Regions from separate parts of the Peribacillus sp. NPDC097284 genome, predicted to be linked through region 1. Evidence: riboswitches for the same ligand, from Rfam matches in the RefSeq annotation. Region 1 holds a riboswitch; each other region holds the start of a gene.
The links. A riboswitch is a leader RNA that binds a small molecule or an ion and turns the genes downstream of it on or off. The one in region 1 is predicted to bind S-adenosylmethionine.
Positions count from the first base shown of each region.

Region 2: another riboswitch for S-adenosylmethionine. It lies ahead of ACIQXU_RS09535 (YezD family protein); the one in region 1 lies ahead of ACIQXU_RS08735 (bifunctional homocysteine S-methyltransferase/methylenetetrahydrofolate reductase).
Region 3: another riboswitch for S-adenosylmethionine. It lies ahead of ACIQXU_RS14160 (methionine biosynthesis PLP-dependent protein); the one in region 1 lies ahead of ACIQXU_RS08735 (bifunctional homocysteine S-methyltransferase/methylenetetrahydrofolate reductase).

Region 1 covers NZ_JBIWCZ010000003.1:135,431-143,408, forward strand. The annotation lists gene ligD (DNA ligase D) at 1-1,406, opposite strand, end outside; gene ku (non-homologous end joining protein Ku) at 1,544-2,386, shown strand; gene ACIQXU_RS08725 (phosphatase PAP2 family protein) at 2,476-3,150, shown strand; gene ACIQXU_RS08730 (MOSC domain-containing protein) at 3,636-4,277, shown strand; SAM riboswitch class I at 4,389-4,487, shown strand; gene ACIQXU_RS08735 (bifunctional homocysteine S-methyltransferase/methylenetetrahydrofolate reductase) at 4,594-6,441, shown strand; gene metH (methionine synthase) at 6,434-7,978, shown strand, end outside.
Region 2 covers NZ_JBIWCZ010000003.1:310,035-318,012, forward strand. The annotation lists gene pabB (aminodeoxychorismate synthase component I) at 1-277, shown strand, start outside; gene ACIQXU_RS09510 (D-serine ammonia-lyase) at 312-1,646, shown strand; gene pdxR (MocR-like pyridoxine biosynthesis transcription factor PdxR) at 1,660-3,087, opposite strand; gene pdxS (pyridoxal 5'-phosphate synthase lyase subunit PdxS) at 3,220-4,107, shown strand; gene pdxT (pyridoxal 5'-phosphate synthase glutaminase subunit PdxT) at 4,110-4,691, shown strand; gene ssuE (NADPH-dependent FMN reductase) at 4,897-5,433, shown strand; SAM riboswitch class I at 5,675-5,782, shown strand; gene ACIQXU_RS09535 (YezD family protein) at 5,951-6,067, shown strand; gene ACIQXU_RS09540 (phosphoadenylyl-sulfate reductase) at 6,235-6,939, shown strand; gene sat (sulfate adenylyltransferase) at 6,967-7,978, shown strand, end outside.
Region 3 covers NZ_JBIWCZ010000007.1:71,715-79,692, forward strand. The annotation lists gene ACIQXU_RS14130 (PucR family transcriptional regulator) at 1-83, shown strand, start outside; gene ACIQXU_RS14135 (ABC transporter ATP-binding protein) at 183-1,325, shown strand; gene ACIQXU_RS14140 (hypothetical protein) at 1,393-1,803, opposite strand; gene ACIQXU_RS14145 (MFS transporter) at 2,043-3,239, opposite strand; gene ACIQXU_RS14150 (hypothetical protein) at 3,468-3,710, opposite strand; gene fumC (class II fumarate hydratase) at 3,818-5,200, opposite strand; SAM riboswitch class I at 5,520-5,634, shown strand; gene ACIQXU_RS14160 (methionine biosynthesis PLP-dependent protein) at 5,720-6,832, shown strand; gene metC (cystathionine beta-lyase) at 6,829-7,978, shown strand, end outside.

The DNA.
Region 1 (7,978 bases):
ATATGTAATGGAAGCAAGACTTTCTTTATTTCAAGAGCGGCATGAATCGCCAAGTTAAAATACTCAATCGAGGGAGGGTCAAGATCCAATACAATTTCATCTGGTTTAGTAGAGCCAGCTTTCTGAAATGGTGCATGGAACTCCAAGGCAAGTTGGTTGCCAAACCAAAGCAATGTTTCCAGTTCATTACATAGCATATACTCGATGTCTTCATTCAGGAACGTTTGAATCGATGCGGGCGCATACTCTGGCTTATTTTTTTGAAAAAAACGTTCAGGGTTCATTGCGCCATGAGGGTAACGAATTGTTGTCAGAAGTTTGTCGGCTAGAAAAGGCAAGAAATGAGATGACACCTCCCGTAAATATTGGAGGTATTCAACTTTTATCACCTTTCTATCCTTAAATGCCCAAATCGGTTTATCTGGTGATGTTATATGGACCGACTCCGGAAAAGTAAATTGACTGATAAGGAACCTCTCCCAAGTACATTCACTTGGTATCGTTTGCAACAGCCACTGGGAAAACTGAGGCTCCCGTAATTCATTTTCTTCATGAACATGCAGAAATTGCACTTCGATACAAATGGAAGGATGGAGGTAAAAGAACTTCGCATTCTCTTCGACGGCATTTTTTTTAATCAATTCGTGTAAAATGGTTTTATCCTGGGCACTCATGCCATTTTTGACGCTCCCAATCGGGGTAATTACACCGTCTTTATAAACGGAAATTGAAATATATCCGTTTTCTTTATGAAGAGCGGTGATAAAGCAGGGGAATACCCTCCAATTTTTCACCTTGATCCAGGAGGTTGACCGTTTTTCGTGCCATATGCTGTTGATGTTCTTGGCTACAATCCCTTCCCCATCCATGAGAATGACCTTGTTCATCGATTCATTTGCAGTATCATAGTTTCCAATCAGTTGGATTGGGCTTTCTTCATGGGGGCTAGGATTTTCTGGGAAATGAAGTTTCTTTCCTAAGCACTTCAACAAAGCTTTCCGTTCCGACAAGTTTTGTTTGGTAATGTCTTTTCCATTTAAGGTTAGTAAGTCAAACACTATGAATCGGCATGGGGAGAGGGTGGAAGCCTCGGATATCAATGTTTGGTTTCTCAAACGTCCACGCCACTGTATCTCGGAAAAGTCTGCCTTGGCTTCATTGGTTAGCCAAACTAGTTCTCCATCTAGTTGAAGGGGAAGTATACCTTCGAGGTTCAAGGTTTCTAGGAATTCACCGATTTCCGGAAAAAGAGGCAGCAACTCTTTTCCGTTCCGGCTCGTCAGCTTTGCCACTTTACTTTCTTCAATCGTTAAAATGGCCCGAAAGCCATCATATTTGACTTCATATATCCATTCCTTAGAACAAGGAGCTTCTGGATGATAGGTGGGCAACATTGGTTTTATCACATTTTTCCCTCCGTTCATTGCGTTTATTAGTATTTTCCCCATAAAATCTTAATTTTAAGAGTTGAGATATAATTTTTTTGAAAGAAATGGGAATGATAATAACAGTGAATCAATTAATCAACGATGAGGTGAGGAATTTGCATACAATATGGAAAGGCAGCATTTCTTTTGGTTTGGTGAATATCCCGATAAAGCTTCATGCGGCAACGGAAGATAAGGATATATCCTTACGAACTTTGCATAAGGAATGCCATTCACCGATAAAATACGAAAAGGTTTGTCCAGTTTGCCAGAAAGAAGTAGGCAAGGATGATATTGTTCGTGCGTTTGAGTATACAAAAGGAAAGTTTGTTGTCCTAGAAGACAATGAACTTGAGCAATTAAAAAAACAAAATGAAGATAAGGCAGTGGAAATCATTGATTTTGTTAAAATAGAGGAAATTGATCCAATCTATTTCAACCGAAGCTATTATATGTCTCCAAACGATGGCGGTACAAAAGCCTATTCTCTTTTGAGGGAAGCACTCTTGGAGTCAGGCAAGGTTGGTCTCGCTAAAATCATCATTCGTTCCAAAGAACAAATGGCTATCCTTCGGGTCGTGGATAACACATTGTTGATGGAAACCATTCATTACCCTGATGAGGTTCGTTCTGCAACCGACGTTCCTAATATTCCTGCTAATGATGCCATTGCAAAAAAAGAAATCGATACGGCCATATTATTAATTGATCAGTTGACATCGACGTTTGATCCGACTAAATACAAAGATGATTATAGAACAGCTTTGCTTGAATTGATTGAATCAAAGAAAACTGGCGAGAAAACCATTACAGCAAAATCTAAAGAACCCGTGGCCAATAATGTGACGGATTTAATGGCAGCTTTACAAGCGTCCATTGACAGGACGAAGCCGGAGAAAATGGTTGTAAAGAAAAAGACGACACGCAAAAGAGCGGAGCCTAAAAAGAAACAAGCGTAAAAAAAGCCTGAGCGAAATCTATCGCTTAGGCTTTTTTTGTTTTATCCTAGAGGTAGCGTGATAAATGAGGGAAAAGGTGGTGTCCGAGAATGCATAACTTTTTTAGCATACATATTTCAAAAAAACTTCTTTATATTGCCATGATGGCTGGTTTAATCCTAGTTTATTTTTTCATTTTTATTGAAATTGTGGAAGAACTGAAGGAAGGGGAGTTAATCGAATTTGATAAAGTCCTTATCAATTTCATCCAAGTGCCCTTTAGTGAACAATTTATCAGCTTTGTGACTACGCTCACATTTTTTGGGTCGGTGACATGGATAGTCGTACTAATTGGTATATTTGCCTTGATTTTGGCCTTATACAGAAGAAAACAGCTTGCTTTATACTTAATAATCACTTCAGCAATGGGTGGGGTATTTAATTGGGGGCTAAAATATCTTTTTCAAAGGGAAAGACCCGATATCGCTCCATTATTATCCGTTTCCGGATATAGTTTTCCTAGTGGTCACTCTATGGCTTCGGTTATCGTTTACGGAAGCATTGCAGTTGTATGTTTACGAATCGTCAAAAGTAAATATATGAACGGCATTATATGGTTTTTGGCTTTTTTGGCTTCATTGGTCATTGGATGGAGCCGCATTTATCTAGGGGTGCATTACCCGAGCGATGTTGTGGCAGGTTTTGTTGCCGGAGCTGCTTGGCTAACGATATCGGCATGGCTGTTACGATACCTGGAATATAAGGGGCGAAAAAATAGAAGCTAAGGGGAAAATGAAGGCATAAGAAAATCACCAAAATTATCAAAAAAGTGGTGTACTGTGAGGAAAGTAATGATCGCACCTATAAATTTTCATTAAAAGAAGGTCGCCTGTTCAATTTGGTAGTTACTTGTTAGGTATAAATAATTAGTAAGGATCTACAGTTTTCCACCCTTTTTAAAAGGAGACAAAAAAATTCGCCCCCTAAAGAGCGACAATGAGGAAATTAATCGTGAATCAACATATAGGCGACGGATTGTCTTTTTCGACTATATATTGTGTTCATATTCTATCATAATTAATTTGGAAATAGCAACTAAATTACTAAAACAAAGGGATTATTTTTATATCATTCTCTTTTCACATCATATTTTATACCTAGTAAAGAGGTTATTGCTTTTTTTTGGTATAATCAAATAATTGAATAGATTGAATATAAAGAATGTTTCTTTATTGCAATCTGGAAATTTAAAAGAAATGGAAGATGTCCAATGGAAAATCGTAAAATCATGTCTCTTCAAATTGGGATGCCAAAAGAGGAGGAGCTTTCGGGGGTAAAGATCAAAACGGCAATGGATAAGAAGGCCATCGACTATATCACCGTAACAAAATCAGGGATTGATAGGGATGGAGTGGGTAACAGAAAGTTCCATGGAGGGCCTGACCGTGCTCTATGTTTTTATCCCTTTGAGCATTATGATTTATGGAATCGAACATTCAATAAGCAGCTTTCCATCCCTGCATTTGGGGAGAATTTGACGATTGCTGGAATGACTGAACGTCAAACGTTTATAGGCGATATCTATCGCATTGGCGGGACCGTTATTCAGATTACACAGGGGCGTATTCCTTGCTCGACCATCTCCCACTTTAACAAAGAGCCAGAGTTTTTGAAATTGGTGATGGACACTAATCTAACTGGCTATTTTGCTAGGGTTATACAAGAAGGGGTAATTGGCCAACAAGATGATATCGTGTTATTGGATCGGCTTCAAGATAAGGTTACGGTACTTTATGCAACGGATGTCATCCTTCATAAGCGTGATGGGGAGGAGGGGGCAATGTCCTTGCTTTCCATTGAATCCTTGTCGGAAGAATGGGGAGCCTTGCTTTCTAAAAGGATGTATCGTTAAAAAGTCTGAAGAAAATGAAAAAATGATAAATATACTCTTGAAATTATCAGATGATTCATGTAAATTAAATATAAATAAATTTTGAAATGTTTAGAAAATTAAACTTAATAAATCTTATCGAGAGAGGTGAAGGGACTGGCCCGATGAAACCTCAGCAACCAGCCTAGGCAAAGGTGCTAAATCCAGCAAGCAGAGCTTGATAGATGAGGAGAATGTTTCGAAAAAAGCCTTCTTCTTTGAGAAGGTTTTTTTTCTTTACTCTCACACTCATAGAAACCGACAAAAACCATAGTGTTTTTAAGAGAGGGTGTACTAATTGGATTTTCGTAGTGAATTGAAGGAAAGAATGCTAGTTGGAGACGGCGCGATGGGTACGTTGTTGTACTCCTATGGAATCGATCAATGTTATGAGGAAATAAATTGCACCAATCCTGATAAAATTGAGTCTATACATAGGGCCTATTTAGAAGCGGGTGCAGATATTCTGCAAACCAATACATATGGTGCCAATTTCAATAAATTGAAACGGTATGGGCTGGAGGAAGAAGTCAGTCGGATCAATCGCCAAGGAGTCAGCCTTGCTAAACAAGTAGCGAAAGGGAAGGCTTATGTTTTTGGTACAATTGGGGCCCAGCGTAGTATACGTAAATCGGATTTAAGTATAGAAGAAATAAAACGGGGTTTTCGAGAACAATTATACAGTTTGCTCCTGGAAGATCCCGATGGAATTCTTCTTGAAACATTCTATGATTTTGAAGAGCTTGAAACGGTGCTTCAAATTGCTAAAAAGGAAACGGACCTGCCGATTATTGCAAATGTATCGATGCATGAACTTGGAAATCTTCAAAATGGATTTCATTTGAATGAAGCTTTTCAAAAGCTAGAGTACCTAGGTGCAGATGTCGTTGGGGTGAATTGCCGTCTGGGCCCCCATCATATGATAAGGGCACTGGAAGAAGTGAAATTGCCTATGCAGGCGTCGATTGCCATCTATCCTAATGCAAGTCTTCCAGATTATGTGGATGGGAGACTGGTCTATAAAGCGGAACCAGAATATTTCGGTTCAAGTGCACTCGAATTACGAAAACAAGGAGCAACCATTATAGGGGGTTGCTGTGGTACGACACCACTACATATACAAGCTGTGAACGAAATGATTGGCACTTTAGCGCCAGTCAAGGAAAAAATTACGAAAGCTCGACATATAGAAATTATTGAAGTGAATAACCAAAAACAAGAATTAGCTCTTCATGAAAAGGCAAAAACGGATAGAACGATCCTAGTTGAGCTTGATCCACCGAAAAAGTTAGGAATCGAAACGTTTATGGCAGGAGCTGAAGCCTTGAAAAAAGCTGGGGTGGATTCCATTACTTTAGCTGATAATTCACTTGCTTCACCAAGGATATCGAATTCGACCTTAGCCAATTTATTAAAGGCTGAATTAGGGGTGAATCCGATGGTCCATATTACGTGCAGGGACCGAAATCTTATTGGGTTACAATCCCATTTAATGGGATTGCATACGGTCGGGCTGGATGAAGTTTTAGTTATCACTGGGGATCCTTCTAAGATTGGTGATTTCCCGGGGGCAACGTCTGTCTATGATTTATCTTCATTCGATTTGATAAGTCTGGTTAAGCAATTCAATGAGGGCTACTCCTATTCCGGACAAAGTCTAGGGAAACGGGCTAATTTCAAGATTTCCGCAGCTTTTAATCCAAATGTGAAATATCTCGATAAGGCTGTTCAGAGAATGGAAAAGAAAATCGCTTGCGGTGCTCATTCGTTTTTGACACAGCCAGTTTATTCAGTAGAACAAATAGAAGAAGTCTATCAGGCGACAAAACATTTGGAAACACCGATTTTCATGGGGATAATGCCCCTTACCAGTACGAGGAATGCCGAATTCATCCATAATGAAATACCGGGGATTAAATTACCTGACAGTGTACGGAAAGCAATGGCCTCAGCGGGAGCTGATCCAGTAAAATCAAGGATTGAAGCTATAAATATAGCAAGGGAATTGGTAGACGCAGCCCAAGAGAGGTTCAAGGGAATTTACTTAATAACGCCTTTCTTACGCTATGAAATGACAGCGGAACTTACTACATATATTAAGGATCATGATCGTAAACAAACATCTGAGGTGGCAGGACATGAGTAAAAGAGAAATTAACGTGCAATTACAATCAAAGATTCTTCTTCTTGATGGAGCAATGGGCACCATGATTCAAGCTGAAGATTTAACGGCCGAGGATTTCGGTGGAGAACAATACGAAGGGTGTAATGAGTATTTATCGTTAACCCGTCCTGAAATCATTCAAACTATCCATGAAAAATATTTAGCGGCAGGTGCCGATATTATAGAGACTAATACCTTTGGTGCCACAAGCTTAGTGCTGGAAGAATATCAATTAAGCACGCTTGCATATGAACTTAATAAAGTATCGGCAGAGCTTGCCGTAAAAGCATGTGAAAAATATTCAAGTGATAATTGGCCCAGGTATGTAGCGGGTTCCATGGGACCAACGACAAAAACTTTATCTGTTACAGGTGGAACGACTTTCGATATATTGACCGATTCATATGAGGAACAGGCACTTGGCCTTATAGACGGTGGGGTAGACTTATTACTCGTGGAAACCTGTCAAGATATGCTCAATGTAAAGGCGGCCTTTTCTGGAATTAGATCGGCCATCGCTAAAACTGGCAAGGAAGTACCGATAATGATTTCAGGAACAATCGAGCCGATGGGAACGACGTTAGCCGGTCAGTCCATAGAGGCATTTTATTTATCGGTAGAGCATATGAACCCTCTGGCTGTCGGTTTGAACTGTGCGACAGGCCCAGAGTTTATGATTGACCATATCCGTACTCTAGCAGATCTATCCGACAATGCGATTAGCTGTTATCCAAATGCAGGATTGCCTGATGAAGAGGGGCATTACCATGAATCTCCCACTTCCCTAGCCGAGAAAATGAAACAATTTGCAGAAAAAGGCTGGGTCAATATCATTGGTGGCTGTTGTGGTACTACTCCTGAACACATTAAAGAGCTCTCAAGAGTTCTTAAAGATATTCAACCACGGAAATTACCTGAGGTTGCACATGGTCATGCCGTATCTGGCATCGAGCCGCTTATTTATGACGACTCAATGCGACCCCTGTTTGTCGGAGAGCGAACGAATGTCATTGGATCTCGTAAATTCAAGGAATTGATTCGTGCTAAGAAATACGAACCAGCAGCGGAGATTGCCCGGGCACAAGTTAAGAAAGGTGCGCATGTCATTGATATCTGTCTGGCAGACCCTGATGGAGATGAGTTCGGTGACATGAAAGAATTCATTGAAGAGGTCGTCAAAAAGGTAAAGGTCCCTTTAGTCATCGATACAACTGATGAAGCCGTTCTTGAACAAGCCTTGAAACATTCCCAAGGGAAATCCATCATAAACTCAATCAATCTCGAAGATGGTGAAGAGAGGTTTGAAAAAATCGTTCCACTTATTCATCAATACGGTGCGGCTGTCGTAGTAGGAACGATTGATGAAATTGGTATGGCGGTAGACGCCGAACGAAAAATAGAAGTAGCTACTCGCTCAGTGGATTTACTTGTAAACAAATACGGCCTAAAGAAAAGTGACTTGATTTTTGATCCCCTTGTATTTCCAGTCGGTACAGGAGATGAACAATATATTGGCTCC
Region 2 (7,978 bases), 170 kb from region 1:
AAGAAGGTATCCTGACTTTCATGACGTATTGCTCTGGAATGAAAAAGGGGATGTCACGGAGTTCACGAACGGAAACATTGTCGTGAAAATCAATGGGGAACTCATCACTCCCCCTTTGGAATCAGGCTTGCTTGCAGGAACTTTTCGTCGAGAACTATTAAAGAGGAAAGAAATCCAGGAAAGGGTCATAAAAAAGGAAGAATTGGTTACTGCTGAGGAAATTTGGTTTATTAATAGTGTAAGAGGAAGGATTAAGGTTCAGCTTACCAATCAATAAAAACTCTATAACATTCATTATTTGGAGGGGTGTCATGAAAGAACATACAGTTGCGGGACTGACAAAAAAAGAATGGAAGGAAAATCCATTGCTTAAACAACTAATGGACACTGAAGAAACTTTCTGGTTAAATCCGAACTACACAAGCATGTTTGATCATCCAATTGTTCAAGCAGCAAAGGTGAAAGAGGCAGAAGAAAGATTGAATAGGTTTGCTCCGTATATTGCCATAGCCTTTCCGGAAACAAAACCCATGAATGGAATCATTGAATCTCCATTAGTCGAAATAGCTTCCATGAAGAGTCGAATGGAAAAAATCTATGAAATTGCCATCCCAGGTAAACTACTGCTTAAGTGTGACAGTCATTTACCGATCTCCGGTTCCATCAAGGCTCGAGGTGGCATATATGAGGTATTAAAACGGGCGGAAGAAATAGCGATGAAAGATCGGGGGTTTAAAGAAACCGATAACTATGAATTATTGGCCAGTGATGAATATAAAGAGTTATTTTCACACTATTCCATTGCTGTCGGGTCGACAGGGAATCTAGGTTTAAGCATTGGGATAATAAGTGCCCACCTTGGGTTTAAGGTAACCGTTCATATGTCAGCTGATGCCAAGCGGTGGAAAAAGGATAAACTCAGGTCGCTCGGTGTCATCGTAAAGGAATATGAAGAGGACTACAGTAAAGCCGTTGAGGAGGGGCGCAGACAGGCCTCTCTCGATCCCAGTTGTCATTTTATTGATGATGAAAATTCAGTCGATCTACTTTTTGGTTATGCAACGGCCGCAACACGGCTAAAAGAGCAATTGAATGAAAAGTCGATTATAGTTGACGAAGAACATCCTCTGTTCGTGTACTTACCTTGTGGTGTGGGTGGAGGCCCAGGAGGGATAACGTATGGGCTTAAACTGGCCTTTCAAAAAAATGTTCATTGCTTTTTCGCAGAGCCAACCCATTCACCATGTATGACGCTCGGGTTGGCAACAGGACTTCATGAAAAAGTTTCCGTGCAGGATTTTGGGGTGGATAATAAAACGGAAGCAGATGGCCTGGCAGTCGGTAGACCCTCCAAGTTGGTTTCGAATATGATGGACTCTATGTTGAGTGGAAGTTTCACGATTGGGGACGAAAGATTATTTGACTTCCTTCGAATGATGGCTAAAACGGAAGCTTATTATTTAGAGCCATCAGCCCTGGCAGGAGCATATGGACCGGTTCAAATATTCAGTAGGGAAGAAGGAGAAAAGTATATCATTAAGGAAGGATTGACAGGAAGGTTAAATCAGTCCACGCACATCATATGGGCTACAGGGGGAAGTATGGTCCCGAAAGAAATGATGGAAAGATACTTAACAAGAATGTAACAAAAAAAGAAGTTCAGTAACCATTCTGAACTTCTTTTTTTTTGTCGAATCCCCATGAAACCAGCAATAGTTGAATGGCTTTTTCCAGTTCCTTCTCAGGAATTCCTGCAAAACCAAGAATGATTTTGGGTGGACTTTCTTTCTTATGTTGAATGCTATAGGAAGATAGTCCGTAAATCTTAATATTAGCATTTGAAGCTCTTAGGATAAGATCCTCTTCATTCATACCATTTTTAACGATGAGGACGATGTGAAGTCCTGATCGCTCGCCAATTATCGTTATCTGCTGATGATGGGGTTTAAATAGTTCCAAAACCTTTTCCAACTTTCTACGATAAACTTTTCTCATTCGGTTTAAATGTTTCTCGAAATCTCCTTCTCTCATAAACTGTGTCAAAATATGTTGATCGATTCGGGAGACAGTTGAATGGTAAAAAGATAATTCCTCTTTATGTTTTTCTAGTAAAGCGAGAGGCAAAACCATATAGCTGACCCTAATAGAAGGAATCAATGATTTAGAAAATGATCCTAAATAAATCACTTTATCACCAGCATCCAAACTTTGTAGAGAGGGAATCGTTTTTCCACTATAACGAAATTCACTATCATAATCGTCTTCAATGATATAGCGGTTTTCCGTCTCTTGAGCCCAGTTCAACAAGCGAGTACGTCGGTTAACGGACAAAACCGTTCCATAGGGAAAGTGATGAGAAGGGGTTATATAAAGGACGTCAATATTGGATTGATCGATTCTATCCACCTTCACGCCTTCTTCATCCACTTCTAGTGGATACACATCATTTGGATAGCCTTTCAGAAGCCGTAAAATTAAATGGTATCCGGGGTCTTCGACACCATATACTGTTTTTTTATCAAACAGTAGTATCAGTTGTTGCAGTATAATCTCCAGCCCTGCACCGATAATGATTTGCTCGGGCACACACCGGACTCCGCGAGAATGGTACAGGTAATGGGCAATTTCACAACGTAACTCATATTCGCCTTGAGGGTCTCCTAGTAAAAGGAGTTCTTGATTTGATATGTCTATAGTGTTTTTTGTATATTTACGCCATTTTTCAAAAGGAAAATTTTCTGTATCTATCTGGCTGGGGTGAAAATGAAACAGGAAATCTTTCTTGTTATTGACCGTCTTTTCGACTGGAGCATTCACAGGTTGTGTGTATTCCAAATCCTCGGAAGTTTGAATGTAATACCCTTTTCTTGGGATGACTTCAACATAGCCTTCTGCACATAATTGCTCATATGCTGTCTCGACAGTATTTTGACTGATGTGGAGAAATTCCGCTAGTTTCCGTTTTGAAGGCAACTTTGTACCAAAAGGGAGCCGGCCATTTATAATTTCCGTTTTTATGTGTGAATATAACTGTTCATATAATGGCACTTCATCCATACGGTTTAAATTACATGCTAGCATATCCATTTTTTTTACCGACCTTTTCGTGGTTTCTATCTGACCCTATCATTTTCATTAAAACTGACACTTTCAATGTGGTCAACTATTTCTTATACTAATGAACAAATCTTAATTATGCAAATATTAGGGGGAAGAAGAATGGAAAAGCTTGTAGGAACCGACACAGTCAAAAGAGGAATGGCGCAGATGCAAAAGGGTGGCGTAATCATGGATGTCATAAATGCAGAGCAAGCAAGAATTGCTGAAGCGGCGGGGGCGGTGGCTGTCATGGCTCTTGAGAGGGTACCATCAGATATTCGTGCTGCAGGCGGTGTGGCAAGGATGGCCGATCCAAGGATCGTGGAGGAAGTGATGAAAGCTGTTTCGATCCCAGTGATGGCTAAAGCAAGGATCGGTCATATTGTGGAAGCGAGAATCTTGGAATCCATGGGAGTGGATTACATTGATGAAAGTGAAGTACTGACTCCAGCCGATGAAGAATATCATATTTTGAAAAGCGATTATATAGTACCTTTTGTATGTGGTTGCCGGGATTTAGGGGAAGCCTCCCGACGTATCGGCGAAGGGGCCTCGATGCTTCGGACGAAGGGAGAACCTGGGACAGGGAACATTGTGGAAGCTGTACGGCATATGAGAAAAGTTCAATCTCAAATTCGTAAAGTATGCATGCTGAGCGAGGATGAATTAATGACTGAAGCAAAAAATATTGGTGCTTCTTATGAAGTTCTGAAGGAAATCCGGCGCACAGGGAAATTACCTGTAGTAAACTTTGCAGCAGGTGGAATTGCGACTCCTGCAGATGCCGCCCTGATGATGGAACTTGGGGCAGACGGTGTATTTGTGGGCTCAGGAATCTTTAAATCGGAAAATCCCGATAAATTCGCTGCTGCCATCGTACAAGCAACTACATACTTCACCGATTATGATTTAATAGGCAAGTTGTCTAAAGAATTGGGAAGCGCGATGAAAGGAATTGATATTTCTAAGTTGGCCCCAGCTGAGAGAATGCAGGAGCGTGGATGGTAAACATGGTAACCATAGGTGTTTTAGGTTTGCAGGGTGCTGTAGAGGAACATATGAACCAAATCAAGGAAGCCGGTGAGCATGCGATATTAGTTAAGAACCCAGAACAGTTAAAGGATATCGATGGCCTGATCATTCCTGGTGGAGAAAGCACCACTATGAGAAAACTAATGGACCATTATGGTTTCATGGAGCCGATTACGGCATTTTTCGAACAAAAAAAACCGATTTTCGGAACTTGCGCAGGGATGGTATTAGTGGCAAAGGAAATGGTTAGTTTGGAACATCCCCATCTTGGTTTTATCAATATTACAGTAAATAGAAATGGTTTTGGTCGTCAGAGGGAAAGTTTTCAAGCACCCCTTATAGTTAAAGGAATGGAAGAACCTTTCATGGGTGTCTTTATCAGAGCACCTTTTGCCGTTGGCGTAGGTGAAGATGTGGAGATATTAGCAAGTTATGACGGGAAAGTAGTGGCGGCTAGACAAGAACAGGTTCTTGTCAGTTCGTTTCATCCAGAACTGACCGGTGATCAACGATTTATACAACTTTTTTTAAAAATGGTGAAAGACTCAATCAATCAATAGAGTTGAAAAGCTTTAAAAATCCTGCCCTAACGGGGCAGGATTTTTAGTCAATGGCATAATACAATTCTTATTAGTGTTTCAAAAATATAAATTCCAATCAAGTTACTTGACTTTTATTTTTCTGATAATTAAGATAATTAATTGAAGTTGCTTAACTGGAAAGGACCCAGATCCTTTGCAGATTTTACATACAGGAGGAATATATATGAGCGAAATTATAATTTTATCAGGCAGCCCTGCTATACCATCAAGAACAGATATTTCATTAAAATATATCCAAACGTTGGTGGAAAAAGAAGGATTTACGACGGACTATCATTCTATTACCGAGTTTTCTGCAAACGACTTATTCCAAGGTCGTTATGATAGCGAGGATATTCTAAGACTTTCAGAAAAGATTAAGCAAGCTAATGGTATCATTATTGGTTCACCTGTCTATAAGGCATCTTATACAGGAGTGTTGAAAGCTCTAATTGATTTATTACCCGAGGGCGCGTTTAAGGATAAGCCAGTTTTGCCCATAATGGTTGGGGGAAGCAACAGGCATTTATTAGCTATAGATTATGCGCTGAAACCTCTTATATCAATATTAAAAGGGGAACCGATGCAGGGGTTATACTTTGTCGATAAAGAAATCGATAAGCAGAATCCAAAACATCCGATTAAGGAAGTGGAATTACTTGATCGTACAAAGAGTCAAGTAAAGGAATTTGTAGAAGCCATACAAAAAAGAAGAAATTGATCATTTCTTCTTTTTATCTTGACCCTTCCCATCAACAAGTTAAGTTATTAGGCTACTTTAAAGGTTTATTCAAGCTTGTTCAGGATGAATGAACCTTTTTTACTGGCTTAACAAATCACTGTAACAAACTTGAACTATTTGTGTATAATAATTGAAGTTAAACCAAAATATTAAACCAAGTTAATTTATATGAAAACTCCATTGACAATGATTTGATATGTGTTAATATTTAAAATAATAAAACTTATCAAGAGCGACGGAGGGATTTGGCCCTTTGAAGTCCAGCAACCTGCATCATGAATGCAAGGTGCTACATCCAACAAAATGTCATCATTTTGGAAGATAAGGTAAATAAGATTACCTTATCAATCTTTCCATCTTGGCATGGAAGGATTTTTCTGATTGATTTTATTAATTTGGGGGAATTCATTTACAAGCTGATCATCTTACGACAAGCTAGTCGACGAGTTTTCTTAAAGGAGGAATAGCCTTGGAAAAGGAAAATCAGCTGGGGGAAATATTTGAAAGACTGCAAGAAATGCTAAAAACTATGAAATATGGATCCATAACCCTTATCGTTCAGGACGGTAAGGTTATACAAATGGAAAGAAACGAAAAATTGAGAATTAAATAAATGGACTGCTGACTAGAAAACTAGAGGTGGATTTAGCTGATATAAATAGGAAACTATTGGTTAAAGCCGCCTTTTTCATTATAAGAAATGGTGTTTCAAAGGCTTTCAAAGATATCTGCTGTACCATAGGGTGATTCTTAAAAGGGGGTATAGAGTTGGCAGAGCTAGTGGACTATGAAAATATTGATACAGCGACATTACCTTCGTTCCCGGAAGATAGCGATACAAAAGGCGCTTTAGAAGTATTGGAATGGGCAAATTCAGAGTACGGAGATAAACTCATTTATGCCTGTAGTTTTGGGATTGAAGGAATTGTACTGACAGATTTGCTGGCAAAGGTTAATCCTTCCGCCAAAATCGTATTCTTGGATACGGATGTTCATTTCGCTGAGACTTACCAATTAATCGAACAAGTGAAAAATCGTTACCCACGGCTTTCCATTGTAATGAAGAAACCGGAAATGACATTGGAAGAACAAGCCGCTGAATTTGGTGATGAATTATGGCTTCATGACCCAAATCAATGCTGTAACATCCGCAAAATTACGCCGCTCACTGAAGTATTATCAACAGCGACGGCTTGGCTCTCGGGACTGCGCAGGGAGCAATCGGAAACCCGTGCATTGACTGAATATATAAACAAGGACAACAAATTCAAATCTATCAAAATTTGTCCGCTCATTCATTGGACATGGAAAGATGTATGGCGTTATGCGCATAAAAATGGCTTACCATATAATGTGCTTCATGATAATGGATATCCAAGTATTGGCTGTAAAACATGTACAGCACCTGCCATTAATGCTGATGATCTTCGTTCAGGACGATGGCAAGGTGCCCAAAAAACAGAATGCGGATTACATTTATCATAATTATAAAAAATTCAGGGGGAAATCAGCATGACCATTAGCTTGCCGCACGGAGGAACATTAATCAATCGCTTTGAACCAGACTATGATTTAACTAAAATAGAACAATCCGTTGAAATTGATGAAATCTCATTAAGCGACTTGGAACTTATAGGGACTGGAGCATACAGCCCCATTGAGGGATTCTTTTCAAAAGAAGACTATCAAACAGTAGTAAAGGATATGAGGCTTAGCAGCGGGCATGTCTGGAGTATTCCTATTACATTACCACTTTCCGCTGATGTGGTAAACGCTCTTACAATCGGAGAAGAAGTAAAGTTAACTCATGAGGGCCAAACTTATGGAGTCCTTGCCGTTTCCGATATATTTACACCTGATAAGCAAGTGGAGGCAACTTTAGTTTATCAAACGGATGATGAGAATCACCCAGGTGTAAAAAATCTATATAATCGTGGCGATGTATATGTAGGTGGTAAAATCAAGCTTATTAAACGGATCGAGCGTCCATTATTCGAGGATCATTATTTAGACCCAGTTGATACCCGAAAAACATTTGAAGAAAAAGGGTGGAAAACGGTTGTCGGTTTCCAAACAAGAAACCCCGTTCACCGTGCCCATGAATATATTCAAAAAACAGCATTGGAGATAGTGGATGGCTTATTCTTAAACCCATTAGTTGGTGCCACGAAGTCCGATGACATTCCTGCTGACGTTCGGATGGAAAGCTATAAAGTATTACTTGAAAAGTATTATCCAAAGGACCGTGTCTCACTTGCGGTATTCCCAGCAGCCATGCGATATGCAGGACCTAGAGAAGCGATTTTTCATGCAATGGTTCGTAAAAACTACGGATGTACTCACTTCATTGTCGGGCGCGACCATGCAGGTGTGGGCGATTATTACGGTACGTATGACGCACAAAAAATCTTCGGGAACTTCACTTCTGATGAGTTAGGGATAACATTATTATTCTTTGAACATAGCTTCTATTGTAAAATATGTGGGAATATGGCTTCTGCAAAAACATGTCCGCATGGTAAAG
Region 3 (7,978 bases), on a different contig from region 1:
AAAAAACAGGACTGGATGTACGGAATTTCCCGCATGCTTTGGCTGCCTACCTCCTCATTCTCTTAAATGAGAAAAAAGGATAATTATCCCTTTTGTGCAGTGTGCCCATATTTATTTCAGCATTGATAGAGTAGACTATAAATATCATTACGAATTTAGGAGTTTAAGAGGAGGAATAGTTCATGGCAGAGTTAGTATTGGATCATATCTTCAAGATTTATGATAATAAGGTGACAGCCGTTAAAGACTTCAACCTTAGCGTGGACGATAAGGAATTCATTGTTTTCGTCGGACCCTCGGGGTGTGGAAAGTCGACCACTTTAAGGATGATTGCCGGCCTTGAGGACATCTCCCAAGGGGATCTTTTTATAGATGGCAAGCGGGTCAATGACGTGCCTCCAAAAGATCGGGACATTGCGATGGTTTTCCAGAACTACGCTTTATATCCTCATATGACCGTCTATGACAATATGGCTTTTGGACTGAAGCTAAGGAAAACGCCGAAGAAGGAAATCAAGCAACGCGTCCATGATGCTGCCAAGATCCTTGGACTTGAAGACTTCTTACAACGGAAGCCTAAAGCCCTTTCTGGCGGGCAGCGCCAGCGTGTGGCACTTGGAAGGGCCATTGTCCGGGATGCCAAAGTCTTCTTGATGGATGAGCCCCTTTCCAACCTTGATGCAAAACTTCGGGTACAAATGCGCGCAGAAATCGCGAAACTGCACAAACGGATCAACACAACAACCATTTATGTCACCCATGACCAAACAGAAGCCATGACCATGGCCACACGGCTTGTAGTCATGAAGGATGGTATCATCCAGCAAGTGGGCGCACCGAAGGATGTCTATGAAAAGCCTGTAAATGTTTTCGTAGGCGGATTCATCGGCTCACCTGCCATGAACTTCTTTACGGGTACCTTGCAGGATGGATTCATTCAAATTGGGGAGCAAACACTTGAGGTGCCTCCTTTCAAAATGGATACGCTTCGTAATCAAGGCTATATCGGAAAAGACATCATTCTTGGCATCCGGCCTGAGGACTTTCATAACGAAGAAACGTTCATTTCCGCATCGCCCACTTCAACATTCACGGCTCAAGTCGATGTGGCCGAGCTAATGGGTGCCGAAATCATGCTCTATTCGACATTCGCCGGACAGGACTTTGTTGCCCGGGTGGATGCCAAACATATCATCCAGGCTGGTGATGCCATTGACCTGGCCCTTGATATGAATAAAATCCATTTCTTCGATAAAGAGTCCGAGCAACGCATTTTTGACGAAGAATCAGAAATGGAAGGCAACCAGCAAACGAAGATGGCTTAAGTAATACTTTTTGATTTTGATTTGCATACAAATGGGGGAAGCCTTATCGACCAAGGCTTCCCTCAACTTATTTCTCAAATCGAACCAATGTCTTTTCAGGCATTTCAATCGAATCAACATTCAATGTATCCATTTTTAACGTTAACTCACCTACTCGTTTTTCTTTCTCCTCCCCTACCCAGCAACTATACAATTCGAAATACTGATCTTTTTCAAGATAGTCATTCATCATTTCGCATAATGCTGTAAGCTTCTTTTTTGATTCAAAACACTGGCTTGGACTCATATCTTTTGAAATTTCAATTCCCCAGTCGGATGACACTTCATAAACAAACTGTGCCGTGAATTGATACTTTTTCACATGTTGTTTGTCGTACTTACTTGAAAAACAATCTCCAATCTGAATTAAGGCGTTATGCTCTTCATCTTCACTAAGACGGAGTTCCACGTTACACCCAATATAGCTCGCTAAACTCACATTACATGCTCCTTTATACTCCTCTTTTCCTCGATATATGGACGATCCGCCGAACTATTCTATTCCAAAAACTTACCTCATCCACTTCTATCGACCCGCTCCACGTTTCTTTTTTCAGCTTCATTATCCTGCGTCTAATCGCCTGCCTACCACGAAGCAATAAGACTTTAAAATATGGCATTCACGTTCATCACTTCATAACGATTCATGAGGTAGTCCTCCCATCCAAGGTAGGGATCTTAATTAGCCCAACGCTTCTTCAACATTCCATTCAATTTTTCAGATCCGAACAGCATGGCCATCACATAAACCAGAGCAAAGTACGGAAATACATCAAGCGTAGTGTACGAAGCAATTAACCCTAGAAAGGGCGGCAAAAGGGTGGTCCCCGTGTATGCCACAGCCATTTGATACCCTATGATGGACGGTGAATGGGTTTTACCGAACCTGGCGGGGGTCTCATGAATCATGCAAGGATAAATGGGGGCCAGGCCCAATCCGACTATAACAAAACCGACAAGCGACATCGTAACCGGCAAGGGCAGGATAAGGAGTACCGTCCCAATAAGTGCTGCAATCTGTCCTAATCGGATCATGAGCTGATGGTTGGTGACCTTCAAAAGAATAAATCCTGTTATAATCCGTCCTAGCATAATACCTGTATAGAAAAAAGAGACCCCTTGAGCGGCCAAAGCAGCTGACATGCCCTTGCTATTCACAAGATAGCTGCTTCCCCACAGTCCTAGTGTTGATTCAACGCCGCAATAGAAAAAGAACGTGAACAACGCATACTTGACTCCTTTGATTTTTAGCGGCTTTTCCTTGGATACCCGTTCTTCCGAGTAATCCGGATTCACTGTGCTACCTTCATCGATTGGCACCCTCTGAGAGACTAGATTCCATAATGGGAGGGTTAACACGAGTAAAAGGGCTAGGGTGAACTGGATATAGGAAATGGTTACATAACCAGCTCTCCATGTGCCTTGATTAGCCATATTATAAGACATCATGATTGGGCCTATGCTTGCCCCCACTCCCCAAAAGCAATGAAGCCAGTTCATATGATGGGCTTTATAATGCAACGCCACGTAGTTATTCAGCGCAGCGTCGATAGCTCCTGCACCCAGTCCCAAAGGGATCGCACAGATAATAAGCCAAGCCAGAGAGGGAGAATAGGCAATGCCAAATAAGGCCACCGCTGTCAGGGCCACACTTATACACGTGACCTTTCCCGTCCCCAGTCGTTTATTTAGCCAGCCGCTAGCCAGGCTTGAGAAAATGGTCCCTGCTGCAACAATCATATAAAGTAAGCCTGCAGTCTCCAGTGGCTGGTCATAATCAGACTGCATGACCGGCCAGGCAGCACCCAGTAAGGAATCTGGAAGACCCAGGCTTATGAAAGCCAAGTAAATCATAACCAATAAGAGCATTGCCAAGGATACCACCCTACTTTCCATTCTCCACGAATAACTCACTACCATAACATTATACGGCGAGACAAGCCCACTATCCCTCTATTTTTCCACTATGAATTTCCAAATCCAAGTTTAGGTAACCTCCTTTTCATGAAAAAATGATCCACATAAAAAAGAGACTTCTCATTTTTTTATGAAAAAGTCTCGATCATTAATTATTCTTAGATCTCACCCTATTATTCAAGAACTCTATTCCTGTACCAAAATCACTTCATCGTGTCCGCAGTTGGGGCACTTCATAATATGCGGGCATTGTCCCTTTTGAAGGGATTCGGGAAAACCGTCATTTTTTTTCAATGTATCAATATCCATATAAGCACTGTAATCATCGGCATAATCCATCAATTTCCCTTGATCTTCAAGGTCACTACTGCATTTAGGGCATTCTAAATGCATTTTTCTAAGACCATTGCATAGTGGACATAAAGACATGACCATTCCTCCTGTTCGATTTATCTAGTTTAAGTATTCGTTTATTCCATCATTTTAACACATTAAAACATCCTCCCTACATGCGAGGAAGGATGCTTACCTGTTGATTATTTATTGACCATGTTAGCAGGGTCAACCCATGCTTTGAATTCATCTTCCGTTAGGAATTCAAGTTTCAACGCCGCTTCTTTCAAAGTGGAGTTGTCTTTGAATGCAGTTTTCGCAATTTTAGCCGCTTTTTCATACCCGATATGTGGGTTCAATGCCGTTACGAGCATAAGAGAACGATCAACATTTTCTTTTATCTTATCTTCATTCGCTGTAATTCCTACCGCACAGTTATCATTGAAGGAATGAATGCCATCTGTCAATAATTTAACGGTTTGCAGGAAGTTGTAAATGATGACCGGTTTGAAAACGTTCAATTCAAAGTTCCCTTGGCTTGCTGCAAAACCGATTGTAGCATCATTTCCGACAACTTGTGTCGCAATCATTGTCATTGCTTCACATTGGGTCGGATTCACTTTACCTGGCATGATGGAGCTGCCTGGCTCATTTTCAGGAATGGCGATTTCACCGATTCCGCTTCTTGGGCCACTTGCCAGCCATCTAACATCATTGGCAATCTTCATTAAATCAGCAGCCAACGCTTTAAGAGCACCGTGTGCATAAACAATTTCGTTATGGCTTGTTAAAGCATGGAACTTATTATCCGATGTGACAAATGAATGTCCTGTATCCGCTGCGATTTGTTTAGCAGAAAGTGCCGGGAATTCTTTTTTCGTATTGATTCCAGTCCCAACAGCCGTACCGCCCAATGCAAGGTTCAATAATTTTTGGCTACTTTCTTCGATCATCGCCAAATCTTTATCAAGCATTGCTTTCCAACCGGAGATTTCTTGGCCAAGAGTTAGTGGTGTCGCATCTTGAAGATGGGTCCGTCCAATTTTCACGACATCCCAGAATTCTTTTTCTTTGGCTTCGAATGTGTCACGAAGCACTTTAATGGCCGGTACCAATTTTTCGGCAACTTCCATATAAGCTGCGATATGCATGGCTGTCGGGAATGTATCGTTAGAGCTTTGCGCTTTGTTAACATCATCATTCGGGTGAAGCATCTCAGTTTCGCCTTTTTCCTCTAACCATTTATTCCCTTTGTTTGCGACCACTTCATTCACGTTCATATTACTTTGTGTGCCGCTACCAGTTTGCCAGACGACAAGTGGGAAATGTTCGTCAAGCGTACCTTCAAGGATTTCACCACAAATTTTAACGATGGCATCCTTCTTCACTTCTGAAAGATCGCCAAGTTCAAAGTTCACTTTTGCTGCCGCTTGTTTTACGTAAGCAAATGCATGGACTAATTCAATCGGCATTTTTTCATAACCGATTTTGAAGTTATTACGGCTTCTTTCCGTTTGTGCACCCCAGTACTTATCAGCAGGAACTTTTACTTCCCCCATTGTATCTCGTTCGATTCTAAATTCCATGTGTTCTCCTCCTATATTCGCACTATCCACTGAGAAACAATATGTATATGTAATGAATAATGACGTTTTATATGATCCCCTATATATTGTACAAACATTATTATTGTAAAGCAAAAAAAACGGAACACAAATGACCTTTTCCTTCAGAAAAGTCCGTTTAATCTGAATCCGGTTCTATTACTCTGTTGAATTCGTAATTTTATAATGATAAATCTGATACATGTTCCATAATAGCTAGTCCCAAATAACCGTCTATTAGGAATGTCCTTGACAGAATCCTATATTTATAGTAAATTCAAAAGAAATTGAATAATCAAAACTCTTATCGAGAGAGGTAGAGGGAATGGCCCTATGACACCTCAGCAACCTTCATTTGTTTCAAACCAATGAAAAGGTGCTAATTCCACAAGTTTGTGTAACTTGGAAGATAAGAAGAATGACTCTATCCTACTTATTCAAGTCTTCTTCTTAAAGAAGACTTTTTTTATTTTATTTAACTAAAAGGAGCAGTGAAAAATTATGTACAAAACAGAAACCTATCTTGCTCAGCTTGGAAACCGCAGTGAAACGGCGACAGGAACGGTCAATCCGCCCGTTTACTTCTCGACGGCTTTCCGTCACGAAGGAATTGGTCAATCAACAGGATTCGACTATACACGAACAGGAAACCCTACACGCCAGCTATTGGAGCAATCGATCGCCAAACTAGAACATGGCGATCAAGGATATGCATGTAGCTCGGGAATGGCTGCCATTGCCACCATCCTTTCCTTATTCAAATCAGGGGATGCATGGATCAGTAGCGAAGATTTATATGGCGGTACATATCGTTTATTAGAGCATGGCTTTAAAAAATGGGGGCTACAATGCGAATATGTCAATACATGTTGCCTGGAGGATATTGAAAAAGCAATCACCCCTCAAACAAAGGCCATCTTTATTGAAACTCCCACAAACCCTCTTATGCAGCAAACGGACATTCCAGCCGTCGCCGCTCTTGCCAAACAATACAATTTACTATTGATTGTTGACAATACTTTTTACACGCCGATCATCCAACAGCCCCTCTTACTTGGTGCTGACATCGTGATTCACAGTGCAACGAAATATCTAGGTGGCCATAATGACGTGTTGGCCGGCTTGATTGTGGCAAAAGGCGCCGAGTTATGTGAGTCCCTTGCTTTCCACCATAATGGTATGGGTGCGGTATTGAGCCCATTTGATTCGTGGCTGTTGATGCGCGGGATGAAAACCTTGGCACTGAGAATGGAGCGTCATGAAAAGAACGCCAAGGTTATCGTTGATTATTTGACGGAACATGAAAGTGTAACGGATGTTCTCTATCCTGGTCGTGGCGGCATGATTTCATTCCGGGTCAATGATGAAACGGTGGTCAACCCATTTCTACAGTCCCTTTCATTGATTTCATTTGCCGAAAGCCTTGGTGGCGTCGAAAGCTTCATCACGTATCCGGCGACACAGACACATGCCGATATGCCTCTTGAAGTTAGAACGGCAAATGGAGTTTGCAATCGACTCCTTCGATTCTCTGTCGGCATCGAGGACAGCGGAGATTTAATCGAAGACCTGCAGCAGGCATTTGCTCAAGTAAAAAAGGAGGCAATACGATGACAAACCAAGAATTCAGTTTTGAAACCAAATTACTACACAATCAACATAAATTCGATCCAACAACAGGTGGGGTGAGTGTTCCGATCCAGCATGCTTCCACCTTCCATCAAACCGACATTGATCAATTTGGCAAATACGATTACAGCCGGAGCGGGAATCCGACGCGAGAAGCACTGGAAGATATCATTGCGGAACTGGAAGAAGGCACGCGCGGATTCGCTTTTTCATCCGGGATGGCTGCCATTTCAACGGCTTTCCTCCTGCTTTCTGCCGGTGACCATATCGTCATCTCTGAAGATGTATACGGAGGCACATTCCGAATGGTAACAACCGTGCTGTCCCGTTTTAACATCGAACATACCTTCGTGGATATGACGGATCTTGAGAGTGTAAAAGCGGCCATCCAGCCAAATACGCGAGCAATCTATATTGAAACGCCTTCCAATCCCTTGCTTAAAGTAACCGATATTAAAGCGGTATGTGATATCGCCAAAAGCATTGGCGCATTAAGCTTTGTAGACAATACATTCCTGACGCCTGCCCTCCAAAAGCCGTTAAACCTCGGGGCCGATATTGTCCTGCACAGTGCAACGAAATTTTTGTCTGGACATAGTGATGTCGTAGCAGGCCTTGCCGTCGTAAAAGACCCGGACCTTGCCGATAGAGTTGGTTCCCTCCAAAACTCTTTTGGAGCGGTGCTCGGTGTTCAGGATGCCTGGCTTGTGATGAGAGGTCTGAAAACCCTATCCGTCCGGATGGAGCACTCTCAAAAAGGTGCTGAAAGAATTGCGGAATATTTAAAACAGCAACCGTTAGTGAAAAACGTGTATTACCCTGGTCTTTCCGACCACCCACAACACGGCATCCAGGGAAATCAAGCCAGGGGAGCGGGAGCTGTTCTATCATTCGAATTGGAAAGCGAAGAAATTTTCCGCTCGTTCGTAAACCATGTCGAGTTACCCGTGTTTGCTGTAAGCCTCGGGGCCGTCGAATCGATTCTATCTTACCCGGCTAAAATGTCCCATGCGGCCATGCCTGCAGAAGAAAGGGAAAAACGCGGCATCACGAACAGCTTGCTTCGCTTGTCCGTCGGTTTGGAAAATCCTGATGATTTGATCAGGGACTTTGATTTAGCCCTTAAGAAAA